2 regions of the Pseudoalteromonas apostichopi genome follow, and region 1 is predicted to be linked to the other one. Evidence: predicted binding sites of a transcription regulator. Region 1 holds the regulator's gene; the other holds the start of a gene.
What was found. The regulator FliA, encoded in region 1, starts transcription of late flagellar genes. The targets are predictions, from matches to a motif close to CTAAAGNTNNNNNNNNNNNNGCCGATA.

Region 1 (10,563 bases):
CTATTGTTCTTGCCAAAGGCGTGGACGAGCTTGCTATGCAAATTCGTAAAGTGGGAAAGGGTAATGACGTGCCAATTGTTGAATCACCAATGCTTACACGTGCGCTGTATCACACTACCGATGTTGGTCAGCAAATACCTGATCAACTATTTACCGCAGTAGCGCAAGTGCTAGCTTATGTTTTCCAGTTAAAACGCTTCCAAAAAGGGCGCGGAAAACGTCCTGTTCCGCTCAATAAAAAGCTACCAATACCAGATGCTTACAAATATTAATAATACCAATCCGCAATAATACTTTAATCATTTTGAGGGATTAAACCTGTCGCTATCTGCGTTAAAAATTTCTGATTTAGAACAACTAAATAACGAAATTTTTGCCTTGCTATCAACGAGGTTTTATTGCCTCAAAATAGATCACTTAATTAAGCGAATTGGTATAAATTTGTAACTTGGAATAGTTATTGCAAATTCCGTGTAGTGTCAATTTTTTGAAATTGTTGAATTATGGAATTTAAAGCGGTATTACAACAACTTAACAGAGATAAAAAAGAATATGCTAAGGGTATCGGTACGCCGTTAATGGTACTTGCTGCGCTGGGTATGGTGATATTACCTCTGCCTCCGTTTCTTTTAGATATTCTTTTTTCGTTTAATATTGCTTTAGCACTCGTGGTGTTACTGGTTACGGTTTATACCATGAAGCCCCTTGAATTTGGTATGTTCCCGGCGGTTCTACTGATTGCAACTATCATGCGTTTAGCGCTGAATGTTGCCAGTACCCGTGTGGTATTGCTAGAAGGTCATAATGGTGGAGATGCAGCTGGTAAAGTTATCGAGGCCTTTGGCTCGGTTGTTATCGGCGGTAACTATGCTGTTGGTTTAGTGGTCTTCCTTATTTTAATCATTATTAACTTTGTGGTTATCACCAAAGGTGCTGGCCGTATTTCTGAAGTATCAGCTCGCTTTACTCTTGACGCAATGCCTGGTAAACAAATGGCGATTGATGCTGACTTAAACGCAGGTTTTATCAGTGCAGAGCAAGCCCGTGAACGCCGTGAAGAAGTCACCCGTGAAGCCGACTTCTATGGTTCAATGGATGGTGCTAGTAAGTTCGTAAAAGGCGATGCAATAGCAGGTATCGTCATTCTAGTGATCAATATCGTTGGTGGTTTATTCGTCGGTATGATCCAACATGACTTATCTTTCAGCCGTGCGATGGAAGTCTACACCTTGTTGACTATTGGTGATGGTCTTGTTGCACAGCTGCCTTCACTGTTACTTTCTATCGGTACTGCAATCGTTGTTACTCGTCAGAATGAGTCGCACAATATGGGCGACCAAGTTAAGACACAGCTAGGTAACGAAAAGTCACTTTATATTGCATCAGGTATTCTGATCATCATGGGTCTAGTACCAGGTATGCCGCACATCGCGTTTTTAAGCTTAGGTGCTTTACTTGGTTACCTTGCTTATTTCACACAACAACAAAAAGCCAAAGCAGAAGCTGAAAAAGCAGAGCAAGAAGCAAATGGTGGTGCGCCTGGTACTGGTGTTGCCAATAAACAAGAACAAAAAGAGCTGGGTTGGGATGACGTTCAGCAAGTTGATGTTATTGGCTTAGAAGTGGGTTATCGCTTAATTCCACTTGTTGACCAATCTCAAGGTGGTGAACTGTTAAATCGTATTAAAGGTGTGCGTAAGAAACTGTCTCAGGAGCTTGGTTTCTTGGTGCCTCCTGTGCATATTCGCGATAACTTAGAACTTGACCCTAATGCATACAGAATCACTATGATGGGTGTTTCAAGTGGTGAGGGTGAGCTTAAACATGGTGATGAGCTAGCGATTAATCCAGGCCAAGTATTTGGTCCAATCAAAGGGGTTGCCACAAAAGACCCTGCATTTGGATTAGATGCGGTTTGGATCAAACCTGACCAAAAAGATGAAGCACAATCACTTGGCTATACCGTCGTTGATTCAGCAACGGTAGTTGCAACTCATATTAGTCAGTTACTCACGAACAGTGCTGCTTTACTACTTGGTCATGAAGAAGTACAAAACTTATTAGATATGTTAGCGAAGAGTCATCCTCGCCTTGTTGAAGGACTGGTTCCTGACGTATTACCACTTACTACTATCGTAAAAGTGCTACAAAACTTACTCAATGAAGGGGTGGCAATTCGCGATATGCGCTCGATTGTGCAAACCCTTGTTGAGTATGGTCCACGTAGCCAAGACCCTGATGTACTAACGGCTGCAGTGCGAATTTCACTTCGCAGACTTATCGTTCAAGACGCTGTTGGTATGTCTTCTGAGATCCCTGTCATTACCTTGGCGCCTGAGTTGGAACAGATGTTGCATCAGTCACTTCAGAATGCAGGTGACGAAGGTGCCGGAATAGAGCCAAGCCTTGCAGAGCGACTTCAACAATCATTGAATGAAGCGCATCAAAACCAAGAAATGGCCGGTGAACCTTCGATACTGTTAACGTCAGGAATGTTACGTACTGTGTTATCTCGTTTCGTTAAGTACACAATCCCAGGTTTAAGGGTGATGTCTTATCAAGAGGTGCCAGACGAAAGACAGATTAAGATTGTCAGCTCAGTAGGCCAACAATAGGATAGTAAAGGGGTTGAACCATGAAAATTAAACGTTTTTTTGCTAAAGATATGCGCACTGCACTGAAAGAAGTGAAAGATGAGTTAGGTGTTGATGCGGTTATTATGTCGAACAAAAAGCTTGCTAACGGCGTTGAAATCGTTGCAGCTGTTGATTACGACAAAGCAGCCCCGAAAGCCGAAGCTAAACCTGCAGTGGCACAATCAGCACCTGCACCACAGCATAATTTTGTTAAGCCTGAGCCAATGCGTGCTAAACCTGAGCCGCAAGCGAAAGTTGCTGATAGCCTACAAGCGTTACTTGAGCGTCAAGCCCCACGCCCTCGTTCGCCAGAGCTGGCGTCAATGTTTAGTCAATCTGGTATTGATACGAGTGAACATTATCAACCAAAAGAACCAAGCTTTGAGCAGCAACAGCCTGAATATAAGCAAGCTCCTCGTTATCAGCAGCAAGCAGCACCTCGTGTACAAACTCAAGCTCATAGCCTAGGGTTTGATGACGATTTAGACGCAGGTTTTGATGATTTAGACTCACCCGCTGATCATAAAAACTCAGCCCCAGCTAATCAATCAGAAATGACGACTATGCGCGAAGAAATGAATGCGATTCGTCAATTACTTGAACACCAAGTATCTGGATTAATGCAACAAGATATGGCGCGCCGTGATCCAACACGCGCTTGTATGATTGATCGTTTAGCTGGTATGGGGATTGAGCGTGATGTTGCTGAGCAAATGGCGTGTTTTATTCCTGATGATGTATCTCGCCAACAAGCATGGCAAGCGCTGCTGCAAATGGTTGAAAACCAAATGCATACAACTAACAACGAAATCCTACGCCAAGGTGGAGTTTTTGCACTAGTTGGTCCAACGGGCGTTGGTAAAACAACCACAGTTGCGAAATTAGCAGCACTTGGAGCACAAAAATATGGTGCTGATAAAGTTGCACTGATCACCACTGATACATACAGAATTGGTGCCTACGAACAATTGGCTACTTATGGTCGTATTATTGGTTGTGGTGTAAAGCAAGTAAAAGATGCGAATGAATTAGCTGAAGTGTTATACCATTTACGTAATAAGCGTCTAGTATTAATAGACACTGCGGGTATGAGCCAACGAGATTTACGCTTAACTGAACAATTAAACACCTTAATGCGTAATCAGCGTGTTGATATTCGTAGTTATTTAGTATTAAGTGCTACAGCGCAGATAAATGTGTTGCAAGAAACCGTAAGACACTTTAAAAAGGTTCACCTAAGTGGCTGTATCTTCACTAAATTGGATGAATCTTTAAGTTTAGGTGAGATTATTAGCATAGCGATTCAAAATCGTCTGCCAATAGGGTATCTTACTAACGGTCAGCGCGTTCCTGAGGATATTCGCGTAGCGAATGCTGAAAAACTAGTGAAAAAAGCTGAACAATTGTATTTAAAACGAGCAAAAGCACAACATTCAAGACGTCAAGCAGTAGCGTCGAACACAGTAGGGATGTATGATTAACACAGTATTAGATCAAGCAAGCGGCCTGCGCAAAATGAATCAAAATAATAATAGTGGCGTTAAAGTTATCGCTGTTACTGGCGGTAAAGGTGGAGTGGGTAAAACCAACGTCTCACTCAACACCGCAATCGCATTAGGCCAGCAAGGAAATCGTGTATTAGTATTAGATGCCGATTTAGGTTTGGCAAACTGTGACGTGATGCTTGGCCTTCGTGTTGAACGTAACTTATCTCATGTTTTGTCGGGCGAGTGTGAGCTTGATGAAATTCTCGTCGAAGGCCCTGCAGGAATCAAAATTGTACCAGCAACGTCTGGTTCTCAAAGTATGGTTGAATTATCGCCATCTGAGCATGCAGGTCTTATACGTGCATTTAGCGAGTTAAACACTGAGTTTGATATTTTAATTGTTGATACCGCCGCAGGTATTTCAGACATGGTATTAAGCTTTTCTCGTGCAGCCCAAGACGTTGTTGTAGTTGTATGTGATGAACCCACCTCAATTACTGATGCTTACGCACTTATAAAAGTACTTAGCCGTGAGCATGGCGTATATAAATTTAAAATTGTTGCCAATATGGTGCGCAGTTTGCGTGAAGGGCAAGAATTATTTGCTAAACTTTCAAAAGTAACGGATCGTTTTTTAGATGTTTCGATGGAGTTAGTAGCAACCATTCCTTATGACGAGAACATGCGTAAGTCTACGCGCCGTCAAAAAGTAATCGTTGAATTATTCCCGAATTCACCAGCAGCGGTGGCGTTTAAAACATTAGCAACAAAAGCAGTTAAATGGCCGATCCCTAATCAACCGTCTGGCCATTTAGAATTTTTTATTGAAAAACTAGTAAACGGCTAACTATGACAACATCGGTGAATAAAGCGATGGGATATCAATCAGCACAAAATTTAAATGCGATTGTTGAAAAACATGCCTCTTTAGTGAAAAAAGTGGCGTGCCATCTAATTGCTCGTTTACCTGCCAGTGTGCAACTCGATGATTTAATTCAATCAGGCATGATAGGCCTGATTGAAGCGTCAAAAAACTTTGATGCTAGCAAAGGTGCTAGTTTTGAAACCTTCGCAGGTATTCGTATTCGTGGTGCTATGCTGGATGAAATTCGCCGAGGTGACTGGGCTCCACGTTCAGTTCACCGAAATGCCCGCCTAGTGGCAGAAACCATTGCCGAATTAGAGAGCACGTTAAATCGTGAACCAAAAGACACTGAAGTAGCTGAAAAACTTGATATTACACTGGATGAGTACCATCATATTCTACATGATGTAAATTCTAGTAAAGTATTAGGCATTGAAGACTTAGGCGTGGATGAAGATGTCATCACACCAGTAGGTCAGGATTTAGGACTAGACAAACCGTTTAATAACGTTAAAAATGAGCGGTTTAACCAGTCTCTATTAACGGCTATCCAATCGTTACCAGAAAGAGATGCTCTCGTTTTGTCTTTGTACTACAACGACGAAATGAACTTAAAAGAAATAGGACACATACTCGATGTTAGCGAGTCGCGTGTGAGTCAAATACATGGTCAGGCGATGATTAAGCTCAAAGCAAAAATCAATGACTGGATTAATTAGTAGTAAGTAAATAAAGGTTCAAACCTCACCGGAGGATGTTTTGGATAAAAACATGAAAATTCTTGTTGTTGATGATTTTTCTACAATGAGACGTATCATTAAAAATCTATTAAGGGATTTAGGTTTTACCAATGTGCAGGAAGCTGACGACGGTTCAACAGCATTGCCAATGCTACAAAATCAAGAATTTGATTTTGTTGTAACAGATTGGAACATGCCTGGTATGCAAGGTATTGATTTGTTACGCGCAATTCGTGCTGATGATAGCCTTAAGCATATTCCTGTGTTAATGGTGACAGCTGAAGCGAAAAAAGAACAAATTGTTGCTGCTGCTCAAGCAGGTGTTAATGGCTATATCGTTAAACCATTCACTGCTGCGACACTTAAAACCAAATTGGAAAAAGTGTTTGAACGTTTAGGTTAATCTAAGGGGAGAGGCTTATGTCAGCACTTGCTGCGCCTCAAATAAGTTTAGAGCAAGCTCGTCAACTTGTTGAGTATCTTGAAAATGGTGAACAAGAAAAAGCTGATAAGCTCATTCTTGATGCTGCGTCAAAAGAGCAATCAGAGTTGTTTGCTGAAGTCGGTAAATTGACGCGTCAACTTCATGAAGCGTTAAAAAACTTTGACCTAGATACTCGTCTCGCTGATTTAACTACCGACGCTATCCCAGATGCTAAGCAGCGCTTAAATTATGTTATGGAAATGACAGAAAGTGCCGCCAATAAAACTATGGATGCAGTTGAAGCAAGTTTACCGATAGCGCAACAACTTGCTGATGAAATTGCTGCAATTAAGCCTACTTGGGATCGTTTAATGAACCGAGAAATTGAACTCGGTGAATTTAAATCGTTATGTCATAGCCTAGATAAGTTCATGAATAACTCGCACACAAAAACCGATGAGCTTCAAGGCTTGATGACGAATGTGCTGATGGCGCAGGATTATCAAGATTTAACTGGACAAGTTATTCGTCGTGTCATTGAACTAGTGCGAGAAGTAGAAGACAGTTTAATTAATCTCTTAACTGTGTTTGGCAGTCAAGAAGATGGTCATCAACAACAAGAAAAACAGGCCATAGAAAAAGCACCTGCACCAAGTGACACACTAGCAGGTCCTGAAGGGCCGATTATTGATAAAGAGTCTCGCGATGATGTTGTTTCAGGACAAGATGAAGTCGATGATCTATTATCAAGTCTGGGCTTCTAAGAGGAGAGTAGCTGCATGAGCTTTGAAGTCGATGAAGATATATTACAGGATTTCCTTGTTGAAGCAGGAGAAATCTTAGAGCTATTGTCGGAGCAATTAGTTGAGCTTGAAAACAACCCAGAAGACAAAGATCTATTAAACGCCATTTTTAGGGGCTTCCACACTGTTAAAGGTGGTGCAGGTTTCTTAAGTATGACTGAACTTGTTGATGCTTGTCATGGCGCAGAGAATGTTTTCGATTTATTACGCCAAGGTGTACGCACTGTTACGCCTGAGCTAATGGACGTAATATTACAAGCTCTTGATACTATTAATGAAATGTTCGCCACGATTCAAAATCGCGAACAACCAGAGCCTGCAGATCCAGCCCTATTAGAAGTCCTTCATAAATTAAGTCAGCCGCCTACTGCAGAAGAGCTTGCAGGTGAAGATTTATCTGTAGCAGAGGACGTTGCAGTTGCACCTGAAGAACCAGCAGTTGAAGAGGTTGTTGTTGATACGCCTGAAGTCACAGCAGATACAGCAACAGACAACATCGATGAAAATGACCCATTTGCGTTCGATATGTTATTTGATGGCGGCGGTCTTGCTGATAGCAGCGCTGAGTCTCAAAATATTGACGAAATCACTGAAGATGAATTCGAAAGCCTGTTAGATGAGCTGCATGGAAAAGGCCAAGGACCAGCAGCATCTGCTCCTGAGTCAAATAGCAGTGACAGTGATGATATTACCGATGATGAATTTGATAGTTTATTAGATGAATTGCACGGTGTTGGTAATTTTGGGGAAGTAAAACAAGATAATACTGCCAAGCCTGAAGCTACAAGTTCTATTGAGCCAGCCTCTGCCACCCCTACTGCAGAGGCAGCAAGCAGCGATTCAGACGATGAAATTAGTGATGATGAGTTTGAGGCACTTCTTGACGAGTTACATGGCAAAGGCACAGCTCCTCAATCATTGGAAAGTTCAACCGCGGAAAAAGCACCAGAGCCACCAAAAGCTGAACCTACAAAACCTGCTCAGCCTGCAGCCTCTAAACCGGCACCTGCACCTGCACCTGCACCGAAACCTGCAGCTGCAGCTAGTAAACCTGCTCCAGCTCCTGCAAAAGCGCCAGCAGCTTCAGCGGCACCGAAAAAGGCTCCGCCTCCACAGGCAGAAACAACGGTTCGTGTTGATACCAAACGTCTTGACGAAATCATGAACATGGTTGGTGAGCTTGTATTGGTTCGTAACCGCTTGGTAAGTCTTGCGAATAACAGCAACAGTGAGTCAATGGGTAAAGCCATCTCGAACCTAGACGTGGTAACCGCAGACTTACAAGGTGCGGTAATGAAAACCCGGATGCAGCCAATTAAGAAAGTATTTGGTCGTTTCCCACGCGTAGTTCGTGACTTAGCTCGTAGCTTGAAAAAAGACATTAATCTGCAGCTAGTAGGTGAAGAAACCGATTTAGATAAAAACCTTGTTGAAGCACTTGCTGATCCATTGGTGCACTTAGTGCGTAACTCTGTAGACCATGGTATTGAAATGCCAGATGTGCGTGAAGCTGCAGGTAAACCGCGTACAGGTACAGTCACGCTCTCAGCATCACAAGAAGGTGATCATATTCTGCTTACCATTCGTGATGATGGTGCTGGTATGGATGCTGATAAGCTGAAAAAAATCGCAATCAGCAAGGGTGTAATTGATCATGATCAAGCAAGCCGTTTGTCGGATACAGAAGCATACAACCTAATATTTGCTCCTGGTTTCTCAACGAAAGAAGAGATCTCTGATATTTCAGGGCGCGGTGTCGGCATGGATGTGGTTAAAACTAAAATAACCCAGTTAAATGGTTCGGTTAACATCCAGTCGGAATTGGGCGTAGGTACTGCACTAGAAATTAAGGTGCCATTAACGCTTGCTATCTTACCAACTCTAATGGTTGTTGTAGGTGAGCAAACCTTTGCTCTACCGCTTGCTGGCGTAAGCGAAATTTTCCACCTTGATTTAACTAAAACTAACGTAGTTGATGGCCAACTGACAATAATAGTTCGTCAAAAAGCGATTCCGCTTTTCTATTTACAACATTGGTTAGTAAAAGGTGCCAACCGCCAAGAGCGTAAAGCAGAAGGTCACGTGGTGATTGTACAAATAGGTACTAAACAAGTGGGCTTTGTTGTTGACTCATTAATTGGTCAAGAAGAGGTGGTTATCAAACCTTTAGATGCCTTATTACAAGGCACGCCAGGAATGGCAGGTGCGACAATTACTTCTGATGGTGGGATTGCATTGATCCTCGATGTACCTAGTATGCTTAAGCATTACGTTGGCTAATAATAAATAATAAAGTGCAGTGTTTAGCTGCACTTTAAATGATATAAAACAAGAGAGTGCCAATGGCAGTCAAAGTATTAGTTGTTGATGATTCAAGCTTTTTTCGCCGCAGAGTAAGCGAAATTTTAGAGCAAGACAGCAATATTCAGGTAATTGGTTTTGCCGTTAATGGTCGTGAGGCGGTAGATAAAACCCGTGAATTAAGACCTGATGTAATTACTATGGATGTTGAGATGCCAGTTCTTGATGGCATTAGTGCTGTGAAAGAAATAATGGCAGCAACACCGACTCCTATTTTAATGTTCTCATCACTCACCCGTGATGGTGCAACAGCAACCCTCGATGCACTTGATGCTGGTGCTTTAGATTTTTTACCGAAAAAATTCGAAGACATTGCACGTAATAATGAAGATGCAATCGCGCTTTTACAAAATAAAGTAAAAGAAATTGGTCGTCGTCGCCTCTCTCGTTTTTCGCGTCCGGCACCTATTTCGAGACCAACTCTGGCTCCTGCACCAAGGGGCAGTAGCGCTACAAGTACTAGCAGCGGTATTGTTCAGCCTGATCGCAGCTTTAGCCGTTCAGCTCCTGCTAGTTCGCCTGCGGAATCGTTATCGAGTACAAGTAAAATTCGAGCTTCGGGCAAGCAATATCAGTTGGTTGCTATTGGTACATCAACTGGTGGGCCGGTTGCGCTACAGACCATTTTAACTCAGCTGCCTGCTAACTTTCCGCATCCTATTTTGCTTATTCAACATATGCCAGCTGCGTTTACTCCTGCTTTTGCAGCACGCCTCAATGGTTTATGCAGAATCAATGTGAAAGAAGCGCAAAATGGTGACCGCTTAATGCCAGGTACAGCCTATTTAGCGCCAGGTGGTCAACAAATGTTGATTGAAGGGCGCAGCGGCTCTCGTACATTACGTGTGTTTGAAGATGATAGCCCACGTATTACTTATAAGCCAAGTGTTGATGTCACCTTTGCGAGTGCAGCAAAAACCTATGGCGGTGATGTTCTAGCCGTGGTGTTAACGGGTATGGGTGCTGATGGTCGTGATGGAGCGCGTATGCTTAAGCAAGTCGGTGCAACCATTTGGGCGCAAGATGAAAAAACCAGTGTAGTGTATGGTATGCCACAAGCCGTTGCGAATGCTGGTTTGGCTAGTGAAAGCTTAGCGCTCACAGATGTTGCAGCCCGCCTAACGCGTGAGACTGGCTGTGGATAAGCTGTCTTTTCTCGGCTTAATTATCGCAATTAGTGCTATTGCATTTGGTTATGCATTAGAAGGCGGCGTTGTCACAGCTTTGTTCAATGGACCTGCGCTGAT
Region 2 (10,563 bases), 720 kb from region 1:
AAAAGTTTTTTCTGTCCCGAAGGACATGCTCAATGAATTCTGAATTTTGATATCTTTCGATATCGAATTGACTGTGCTGAAACAAGTAAACTTGTTTCCGTTGGTCACTCAGTTCAATTGAGACTCTAAATTTGTTTGCGTCATCTAGCGAACTAGAATCTGCTGTTAGAACTCAATCTGTACGAGTGCCCACACAGATGATTGCTTTATATTGTTAAAGAACGTTGCGACGTTGTCGCTAGGGATGCGTATAATACATCCTTAATTTTTCGAGTCAACACTTAATTTCAAACTTTCTTTCGATAATTTGAAACCGAAGTTTCACTTAACTCTCTGCTACGTTGTTCAGCGTCTTTCGTTGCTGCCCGCCGTGTCAGTGGGGTCGCATTATAGGGAGATCCAAAAACAGATCAACACTTTTTTTCGATCTTTTTACTGTTCGCTCAAAAAGCGAACTAAAATTACCGAAAATAGCAAAAACGGTCGCTATTATGGCTGTTTTTTATGCCAATATTCATAATTTCATGCAAATTTCATTGCTATGTTCATTTAACTCGTTAAGATAGCAAGTTCACAATGTTAAATTAATGTTTATTTCTTGTTTATTGGTAGATCAAAATGAAATTACCCGATCAAAAATCTTTTCTTTTCTCCGTTATTCTTGCTGTTTTGGGGTTTGTAGTTGTTAAGTTTGCATTTGCAAGCTTAGCGTTAGACCCAGCATTGCTATTTGGTGCAGGCTTATTAATTGGTGCTTTAGTTATTGCTGCGCTTTCATCAACGTCAAGTGAGGAGGCCGAAGTAAAAACAAAAACTCTTTATGTTGGCAACCTACCTTATCGTGCTAATGAAGGTGTTGTTCGTGCTTTATTTGAAGAACAAGGCAAAGTTTTCAACGTACGCTTACTAAAAGATAAAAACACAGGTAAACGTCGTGGCTTTGGATTTGTGGAAATGGCTGAAGCAGATGCTGAAAACGCAATCAATCAATTAAATGATAGCGAATTCCAACAGCGTACTTTAAAAGTACGTGAAGCAAAACAAAAACAAGAGAACGAGACTAATAGCTTCCGTGAGGGATCTGATCAGTCAGCGTAATCAGCTCAACGTTTAATTGCGAGTGACAAATAGGAGCCGTTGCATAAAAGTGCAGCGGCTTTTTTTTATCTCCGGTTACTGTGTATCCCCGAAGTTCAATTAAACTTTTAACGCGATTAGCAATCGCTTTGCCTGAATCTATAAGTAAGATCCGTTGTTTATAATAGTCATTAATCGCATTTGCTAATAATGGAAAGTGTGTACAGCCAAGTACCAATACATCTATATCTTCTGCGATAGCTAGACCACACAATTCTTTTTCAAGTTTTTCTTTATTGAGTGTCTGCGTATGAAACAGTGTTTCTGCTATTTCCACCAGCTCAGTTGAACCATATAAACTGACTTGAGTGCCTTGGCTATAAGTACTAATTAAGTTTGCAGTATAGTGGCTCTTGGTCGTCGATGGCGTTGCCAACAAACCAATATGTTTGCTATTGCTTAAAGCGCTTGCTGGCTTTATCGCAGGCACAACACCAACTACTTCTATATTTGTATACGGGCGAATAGTTTCTAATGCAGATGTAGAGGCGGTGTTACACGCAATTACTAGGATATCTACGTGTAATTTTTCTATTTCGATAAACTGTAGTAGCGCAAAAAGGCGGGTTATGATCGTTTGCTGGCTTTGCGCGCCATATGGCAATAAAGCATTATCCATAAAATAGCTATAATCAGCATCTGGGATCAGTGCTTGGATCTGTTCAAGTACGGTTGTCCCACCTATACCAGAATCAAACACCATTATATGAACTGACAAACTGCTTACCTCGGATTATCAAAGGCCAGCAGTTTGCCATGCAGCTATATAAAAATAAAGAAAGGGTTAAGCTTCTTCAGTTGCCGAACGTAGTTTATTCATTTGTTCAAACATTGCTTTGGTATAATCCACCAGCTTGCTTACTTCTTCTTTATCTTGGTTTAACCATTGTAAGATACCAGCAAGTTCATTTTGCAAACCTAACTCACCCGCTTTATTGAACGCTTGTTTCAAATCGTCATTAAATGGCGCTATTTTATCAGCGACTTCTTTTTCAGGGGATGGTTTATATTCTTCATACCCTTTTATAGCAGCAACTGTTTTTGTTTGTTTCAGATCCATGGTAAAGCCAACGAGTTGCTCGTTACCTAAGTTCAACTCTTTAGCTTGTTCAAAGGCGTCTTCTAATGAACCAGAGAAGAATGTTTCGCTAACACTCTGCAAGTCTTCCATCAATTCATTGATAGCTTGCTGCTCTTGCTCATTTAAATCACCATTGACTGTCATCGAGAATGATAAGTCACGTGATTGAGAAGATTCACTGACAAACGCTTCGTTATCGCCATTTTTGCTATAGCCGCTTGCTGACTCACTTTCGTATGCATCAGCAAAGCTAATACTCACTTCATCACCTTCAGCAGTAGTGAAAGTGTATTCTGCATTATTACTTAAACTAACGTATTGGGCCTGGCTTACTGAAACCGAATTTGGTTTAGGATTGAACAAGTCTTCTTCTAATTCATCAATACCTTTATAGATGCCTTCTTTAGACTTTTCGATACCCTCTTCGATGTCATCATTAAGAATACCTGACCCTTTTAGCTCATCATAAGCATCGTCGATGCCCATTTGTACACCTTTTCGTGCATCACCAAGCATACCTTTGAGCTTTTCATCATCAGCACCATCTGCTTTTGCTTTGCGAAGCGCACCGCCAACAAAGTCGAGAACGTTTTTAACGATCTCTTCAAAGTCGAACAGTGGTTTATCTTTTTTCTCTTCGGCTTTAGGTAAACCTAGTGCCTCAGCAAGTTTATCATCAAGAACTTTAGCAGCCAGCTCTCGGCCTCGTTGCTGGTAACTATCTTGACGATTTTGAATAGTAGGCTGCTGCAATGCCTGTTTGCCATTGTATTTATTCACATTTGTATTAGGCATATAGCCTAGGTTGCCAATTTTCATGATCCGACTCCATGTTATGGTTAACTCATTATCGGCCAAAAACCACAGAACTTAAGTTTTTTGTATAAAAAAACGACACTAAAATAAATAACAAAACTAGACAAATCCTCAGCGCTCCCTACAATAGCGCCGTTATAAAGCTAAGAGATAAAAGGTAATCAGCCATGGCGGTTATAAAAATTGATACAACTCAATATGATGCACAATTGAGTGAGAAAGAGCAGCGCATCACCTCACAGTTTAGACGTTTTGGGGTCGAAAAATTAGAAGTGTTTGGCTCTGACCCTATTCATTACCGCCAACGTGCAGAGTTTCGTGTCTGGCATGAAGGTGAAGACCTTTTTCACATCATGTTTGATCAACAAACTAAAGAAAAGATCCGTGTTGACGAGTTTGACCCTGCAGCGCCTTTAGTGGGTGAAGTCATGCAAGCCATGATTGAAAACTTAAAAGACAATGAAGTTCTGCGTCGCAAGCTGTTTCAAATCGATTATCTTTCAAGCTTAAGTGGCGAGATTCTAGTTAGTTTGTTATACCACAAACAATTAGATGAGCAGTGGCTACAAGCTATTAAAGAGCTTAAAGCAAAACTTAGCACACAGTTTAAAATTGATTTTATTGGCCGTGCTCGCAAGCAAAAAGAAGTGATTGGTAATGATTTCGTTATTGAGCGTTTAAACGTAAACGGTAAAGAGCTTATCTATCAACAAGTCGAAAATAGCTTTACGCAACCTAATGCGAAAGTGAACATCAAGATGCTAGAGTGGGCACAAGCGCTTTGCCAACCACTTAGCAATGACTTACTGGAGTTATATTGCGGGAATGGTAATTTCTCCATTGCTCTTGCAGATTCATTCGACCGCGTATTAGCGACTGAGATTTCAAAATCATCGGTTTACTCTGCACAATACAATATCGCGCAGAACAAGGTTGAAAACTTAGATATCATTCGTATGTCGAGTGAAGAGTTCACTCAAGCAATGAAAGGCGAGCGCACTTTCTCTCGTTTGGATGGCATTGATCTGAAAAGCTATAACTGCCAAACAATCTTGGTGGACCCACCACGTGCTGGCATGGACACACTGACTTGTGACCTAGTTGCGAACTACGACAATATTATTTATATCTCGTGTAATCCAGATACCCTAGAGCGTGACCTTGACCACTTATGCAAAACCCATGCAGTAAAGCGTTTTGCTATTTTCGATCAATTCCCTTACACCCACCACATTGAATCAGGTGTGTTTTTACAGCGTAAATAAAATTAGTCTGCCAGCGCTTTAAATAGTGCTGGCAACTGCTGCTCACTAAACACTTCTATATTGTTGTCAGTTAACAGCTTTGCAGTTAACCCCATCCCTGAAATTTTCCTTCCAGAATGACTACCATCGTAAATCGTATTGCGACCACATGACGGGCTTGACTCTTTTAACAAGGCATAACGAATACCTTGCTTTTGGCAAAGTTTAAGAGCTTGTTCTGCACCATAAGCAAATTGCACTGTGACATCTTGCGCATCTTTGGTGAGTACTCTTCCCAATTTAATTTCTGCTGGCGGCCTTGGTGTAGGTAAGCCACCAGCTACTTCAGGGCAGAATGCAATAAGCCTTCCCTGCTGTTTTAGAGTTTCTAAGCCAGGATGAAGTAAGTTTTGCGATTGCCCGTCATAACGAACAGGGTTTCCTAACAAACAGCTTGAAACTAGTATTTTTTGCATTTGCTTTACCAATAAAAAAAGCTCCGCGTGCGGAGCTTTAATTTTAATTAAACTAAACTTATTTATCAGCTAGGTAATTAATTAAGTCTGCCATGCTCTTTGCATCGCTAATACCTGAATCCGCACCTATAATCACGCGATATTTACCATTAACAATAAAAGTTGGAACGCCTTTTAAAGCACCTTTTTGTTGGTAGTATTCTTGGTCGCGTTTCATTTTAGACGCCATAGTACGTACAGAGAAGCTGTTGTAGTACTTATCAAAATCTTCAGCCGATACACCTTGTGAAACGAAGATGTCTTTCATGTCTGCTAGTTCGTTAATACGTGCACGCTTACCGTGAATATGATTAAACACAGCGGCTACTAAAGCGTCTTTCTGTGGTAACACATTAGCCGTCGCATAACCTTGCGCTAAGATGGTTTGAATCTCTGGGTCACGAGGACCTGAAAAATCAACATGACTCTTTTTGAACTTTACGCCCTCTTTAAGAAGTGTTTTAAGCTCTTTCACTACTGGCTCGAAGTTATTACAGTGTGGGCAGTAGAATGAGAAGAACTCTTTTACTTCAGGCTTTTTAGAAGCGCGTGCATCAATCGTTTCATAATGCTTACCTTCTTCATATTGAGCAGCTGAGGCATTTGCCGCTAAACCTAGCGTGGCAGCCATTAATACAGCTTTTACTAACTTGATCATTACTTCTTTACTCCAAAATTATTGTTTTAATAAGAATTCGACTAACTCATCAAGCATCTGCTGGCTTTTGATGGTATTTAAATTGATTTTATATTTATCATTTACGATAAAAGTAGGCACACCTGTTAACGCACCCATGTCAGAATATTTTTGCTGTTTATCTTGCATCGCTTTTTCAGCACTAATCACTGGCATGCTTGCAATTTCAGCATCAAACACATCGTTGCTGATACCATTGGTCGCAAGTAATGCTTTAACGTCTTTCATGTCTTTAAGTAAAGCGCGTTGTCTGTGGATGCTATTAAAAATTTGGTCAGCAACTTGCTCTGCTTTGCCATGCTGCTTAGCAATTAAGTAGGCATAGCTTAAATTACTTTGTGTTTGCTTAGATACACCACCTAAAAAGTTAACATGGCTTTTTACAAACTCGGTACCTTCAGGAAGACTTGCAGTTAATGCTTTTGCTACAGGCTCAAACTGAAAACAGTGTGGGCAATAAAACGAAAAGAACTCGGTTACTTGAGGTGTTGCACTTTTCTCAACTTTTAAAACTTCATATTGATTACCTGCTTCAAAATCAGCAGCAAGGGCTGCAAAAGGTAAACATAAAATGAGTAGACTTAACTTTAATTTTTTAAACATTATTTTCTCGTCTTTATTAGCTTTTAAAAATTTATGGTAATAATTTTAATGGTGCTTCCTGTAGCGCTGCAAGCTGTTCTTTTAACGCTAGTATTTGCTGTTCCCAGTATTTGTCTTCAGCAAACCATGAAAAGTTCCGTGGGAATGCTGGATCATCCCATCTTTTTGCCAACCACCCCATGTAATGCACCATTCTCATCGCTCTGAGTGGTTCTATCAGTTTTAATTGGCTGTGATCGAAGTCACAAAATTCTTCATAGGCAGCCACTAAAGTGTCTAACTGTAACAGTTGGTTGTTACGATCGCCACTGAGCATCATCCAAAGGTCCTGAATGGCAGGTCCTTGTCGGCTGTCATCCAAATCAACGAACATCAATGCATCACCAGACCACAATATATTACCAGCATGGCAGTCACCGTGCAGGCGGATAGTTTCAACATTTTTATACTGTTGTGTGGTTTCTTTGATTACCAAATCTAAAATTGTATAGAAGGCGTTCTCTAATGTCATTGGCACCAAGTTACTTGCCTGTAACTGAACTTTAGCTGTCTGAAGATATTCTTCGCAACTGATCACAGGCCTATGTTCAAATGGCTTTGCTTTTGCTACCTGGTGCATTCGACCAATTAAACGGCCAAGCACATCGAGTTGATCTAAATTATCAACTTCAAAAATGCGGCCACCCACACTAGGGAATAACGTAAACAAATAGCCATTATGCTCAAACAAGCTTTGCCCTTCGATAATAACAGGCGCAACAACCGGCACTTCGGCCTCAGCAAGTTCAAATGCAAACGCATGCTCTTCTAAGATTTGCGCCTTACTCCAGCGTTCTGGTCGGTAAAACTTAACAACATATCGTTGGCCATCTTCTGCTTTAAATTGATAAACACGGTTCTCGTAGCTATTTAATGCCAGCAGTCCTGATTCAGCATAGACACCGATACTTTCAACTGCATCTAAAATTGAATCGGGTGTAAGGTCAACAAAACTAAATTTACTCATAATGTCTCATCATATAAAAAAAGCGGGAAAATCCCGCTTTTTATTCATTTACTCAGTGTACTTAATTATCGTGCCTTAAAGAAGTTACTCGGCTGTGAAATCTGCACATCAGGCTCACCATCGACAGAAAGTATAAACTCAAACTTTGTCATTGGCTTTTTCAAATCATAAGGGTCAACAACCAATGACAGTGGTACATTGTATGATTCACCAGAAGGCACAGTGAATGTTTGTTTGCCTATGTACTCAAAGTTATCAAGCCCTTCGACACGAATATTAAATGTCTGCTCATGTTGCGCTTTATTGATAACCTTTAATGTATAGGTATTTTCAACTAAACCATTAAAGTCAACACGGTATAACTGATTACGGTCACGAATAATATCTAAGTCCATAGGTTTACGCATTGCAATGTTCGCCACCAGCGCCCCAGTTAGCAGCACTAAGATGACGAGATAGCCAATTAACTTAGGACGAAGTGCATGGGTTTTGTTATCTGGTGTTTCTAAATTACGCTCTGTGGTATAGGAAATAAGTCCGCGAGGGTAATTCATTTTATCCATCACCCCATCACATGCATCGATACACGCACCGCAATTTATACATTCGTATTGTAAACCATTACGAATATCGATCCCCGTCGGGCAAACCTGAACACACAAGTTACAGTCAATACAGTCACCTAAACCAAGTTCTTTTGGATCTTGTTTGCGTGAACGTGGACCACGGCTCTCACCACGCGCTTCATCATAGCTTACTGTGAAGGTATCTTTATCGAACATAGCTGATTGAAAGCGAGAGTATGGGCAAATGTGTAAACACATAATTTCGCGCATCCAACCCGCGTTACCATAGGTGCACACCGCAAATACGGCTAAGCAAATATATGAATATGCTGTTGCATCAAGAGTAAACAGATCAGGTAATAGTTGGCGGATAGGCGTAAAATAACCAACAAAGGTAAATGCGGTATAAAGTGAGAATAACCACCAACTTCCGTGTTTAGCACTTTTTCGCCAAAACTTATCAAAATCCATCGGGCGTTGATCAAGTTTCTTACGCTGATTAGCGCTTCCTTCAAACTTTTCTTCAAACCAAATGAAAATAAAGGTCCAAACGGTTTGTGGACAGGTATAACCGCACCAAACCCGACCATAGAAAGTAGTTACCAAGAAAAGAGCAAAAGCCGCCAACATTAAAATAAAGGCAAGGATTGTCAGGTCTTGTGGCCAAAGCGTTAAGCCAAAAATGTTAAACTTTTGCCCTACCAAATCGAACAATACAGCTTGTTGGCCGTGGAAATTAATCCAAGGTAGTAACATAAACGCAAGCATACCGACAAAACCAATTCGCTGTCTGAGCAATTGATGTAAGCCAGTTACAGCTCGAACATAAATACGGTTGCGTGGATTAAATCTATCATCGAGGGAAGCATTTTCCGGTTTCTGGATTTTCACTTCCGTTGGGATATTTTTAACCTTAATCTGTTTATCCATTAAAATTCCTCAACGCCACTAGGAAATAACATTCAAACATATGTTTATAGCAGATGGTTCTCTAAGCTCTTAGGCAAATCAGAATACATCTCATTACGTTCAAAGATTTCTGAAACTTCAAATCTATAAAGCATTATACTCAATCTATAAAAAATTTCAGGGATTGATCGAAAATACGACATTTTAATTATTTAATCGTATCTGCTTGCTTTTAAAACGACCATTTTATTAAACTTGCACCTATACCGTATTTATTTAGATCAAAGATTATTGTGCTATGAAAAAATTTCTTATTTTAGTGCTTATTATTTTAGCACTTTTCACGATTGATCACCCTTTGATCAAAGAGCCTAGGGAAAGGTTACTAGGAGATGGCGTATCATTACTATCTGATGCTAGTAAAATTAATCGTAGTCCCGCGGCGAATATGGCAAAAAATAATATTAAGTCACAACTCAATTTATCTAATTCAGAGCTTGAGTATATTGAGGACACATTTACAACAGACGATAAGCTGCAAATTTTTCACTTACACTACTGCCGTGAAAAAGACATTAACTTGTATTTTTATGGTGACCGCTTAAACCGAGTATGTAGTATTGTCTCGAATGCGCTTGAGGAAAGGCTAAACAAGTAATGGACTTTTCTGCTTTAAACAAAAAAACCAGCGATTCGTTCGCAAAACAGCGCAATATGTTAAAAAAGCTGGGTAAAGGGCAAACCTTATACTGTGAAGTGTGTAAAGGCGCCCTTACCTTAGACTTAAAAACTGATCAGCCAGGTAAAGGCGTTGTACGCTGTAGCAAAGGTTGCACAGACATCCTATTAGAGCTGGGTTAGTTCCAGCCCTCATCGTTATAAAGTTGGCTATTTACAGCAACAACTTCAATAAGTTCTGCAAAGCCAGCGGCAAACTCATTCATCACTTCATACTGCTGCTGACATAATTGCCCTTCAGATAAACCATGCTCAGTTGCGAGGGCTGCAATTTCACTACTTTCAAGAGTAAAAAAGCCTAAGCTTTGCAGCGCGGTAGCCAACGCTTCTTTAAGTTCATCAGCTAAATGGGGAGCACTTAGTAGCTTATTAACGTAGCCTTGTGCACCATGCATAAAACCTTGGCTCCAATGCTGGCATTCTTGAATATCTAGGTATTGTTGCCCTTGAGAGCTCAGCTGTAGGCTCACAGGTAATGCAAAACCCGTTTCAAATACTTGCTCGCTGATCTGCTGATACAAGGCCATAAATGCAAACAGTACTTGCTCATCCATTTGCCCATCAGAGCCTGGTGCAACCTCTTCTAACCACTGGTGAACATCAAGCGGCTCAGGAGCACAAATCACGGCAAACAAGTAACCTTGGGTTTGCGCCAAAGTAAGCGCATCTGGATGCTGCGCTAAAAACTGACTTAGAAGCTCGCTTTGCTGCTTTGAAAACTCAGGTAATTGCATACTATTCAATTAATCCAATTTAAAAGTTAAGCGGATAACGGCCTTCGTTATCAGGACGACCAAGGAACTTAGCTGCATCATGCACTTCTTTTGGTAAGCTTGCTTCAGGTTTAATATAGCCAGCTACTTTAAAGTCTAGATTCGCTTTTAATACTGCATCAGCTTCAAGTCCTAAACGGTTTTCTGGGTCTACCAGTACTGCTACATCACCCGATTTACAACTTAAACGGCCGCTCAGAGGACCAATACTAAACCAGTTGTTCATTCCTTTGACATCAATGTTAGGGCTCGCGATTTCACCGCTTAAACTCTCACAATAAGGCTGACCTGAGCTGTACTCGTCTAAATCAACTATTACGCGGCCTTGTGCACTAATCGGTAAAGGGAGTTGTAAACGCTCCATGGCACGTTCAACCGTTAAGCGTAAAGTAGTCTTTTTCACAGTGACTGTTTGGTTAAAGAGACCATATGTAAAATCACCATGACCAGATATATCCGCTTTATCACGAGGATTGCC

Region 2: QUE86_RS09135 (DUF5610 domain-containing protein) is a predicted target of FliA. The motif match lies at 3,067-3,093, and genes of this name have one in related genera.

The regions. Positions count from the first base shown of each region.
Region 1 covers NZ_AP028065.1:2,748,425-2,758,987, forward strand. The annotation lists gene flhB (flagellar biosynthesis protein FlhB) at 1-272, shown strand, start outside; gene flhA (flagellar biosynthesis protein FlhA) at 504-2,615, shown strand; gene flhF (flagellar biosynthesis GTPase FlhF) at 2,636-4,117, shown strand; gene QUE86_RS12460 (MinD/ParA family ATP-binding protein) at 4,110-4,970, shown strand; gene QUE86_RS12465 (RNA polymerase sigma factor FliA) at 4,997-5,707, shown strand; gene cheY (chemotaxis response regulator CheY) at 5,748-6,131, shown strand; gene QUE86_RS12475 (protein phosphatase CheZ) at 6,149-6,916, shown strand; gene QUE86_RS12480 (chemotaxis protein CheA) at 6,932-9,235, shown strand; gene QUE86_RS12485 (protein-glutamate methylesterase/protein-glutamine glutaminase) at 9,298-10,461, shown strand; gene QUE86_RS12490 (flagellar motor protein) at 10,454-10,563, shown strand, end outside.
Region 2 covers NZ_AP028065.1:2,024,299-2,034,861, reverse strand. The annotation lists rRNA gene QUE86_RS09150 (16S ribosomal RNA) at 1-1, opposite strand, end outside; gene QUE86_RS09145 (RNA recognition motif domain-containing protein) at 619-1,098, shown strand; gene murI (glutamate racemase) at 1,061-1,855, opposite strand; gene QUE86_RS09135 (DUF5610 domain-containing protein) at 1,922-3,037, opposite strand; gene trmA (tRNA (uridine(54)-C5)-methyltransferase TrmA) at 3,202-4,299, shown strand; gene QUE86_RS09125 (2-thiouracil desulfurase family protein) at 4,302-4,754, opposite strand; gene QUE86_RS09120 (thiol:disulfide interchange protein DsbA/DsbL) at 4,813-5,451, opposite strand; gene QUE86_RS09115 (thiol:disulfide interchange protein DsbA/DsbL) at 5,470-6,093, opposite strand; gene QUE86_RS09110 (serine/threonine protein kinase) at 6,125-7,099, opposite strand; gene ccoG (cytochrome c oxidase accessory protein CcoG) at 7,165-8,595, opposite strand; gene QUE86_RS09100 (hypothetical protein) at 8,873-9,232, shown strand; gene QUE86_RS09095 (hypothetical protein) at 9,232-9,435, shown strand; gene QUE86_RS09090 (YecA/YgfB family protein) at 9,432-10,046, opposite strand; gene QUE86_RS09085 (type II secretion system protein N) at 10,066-10,563, opposite strand, start outside.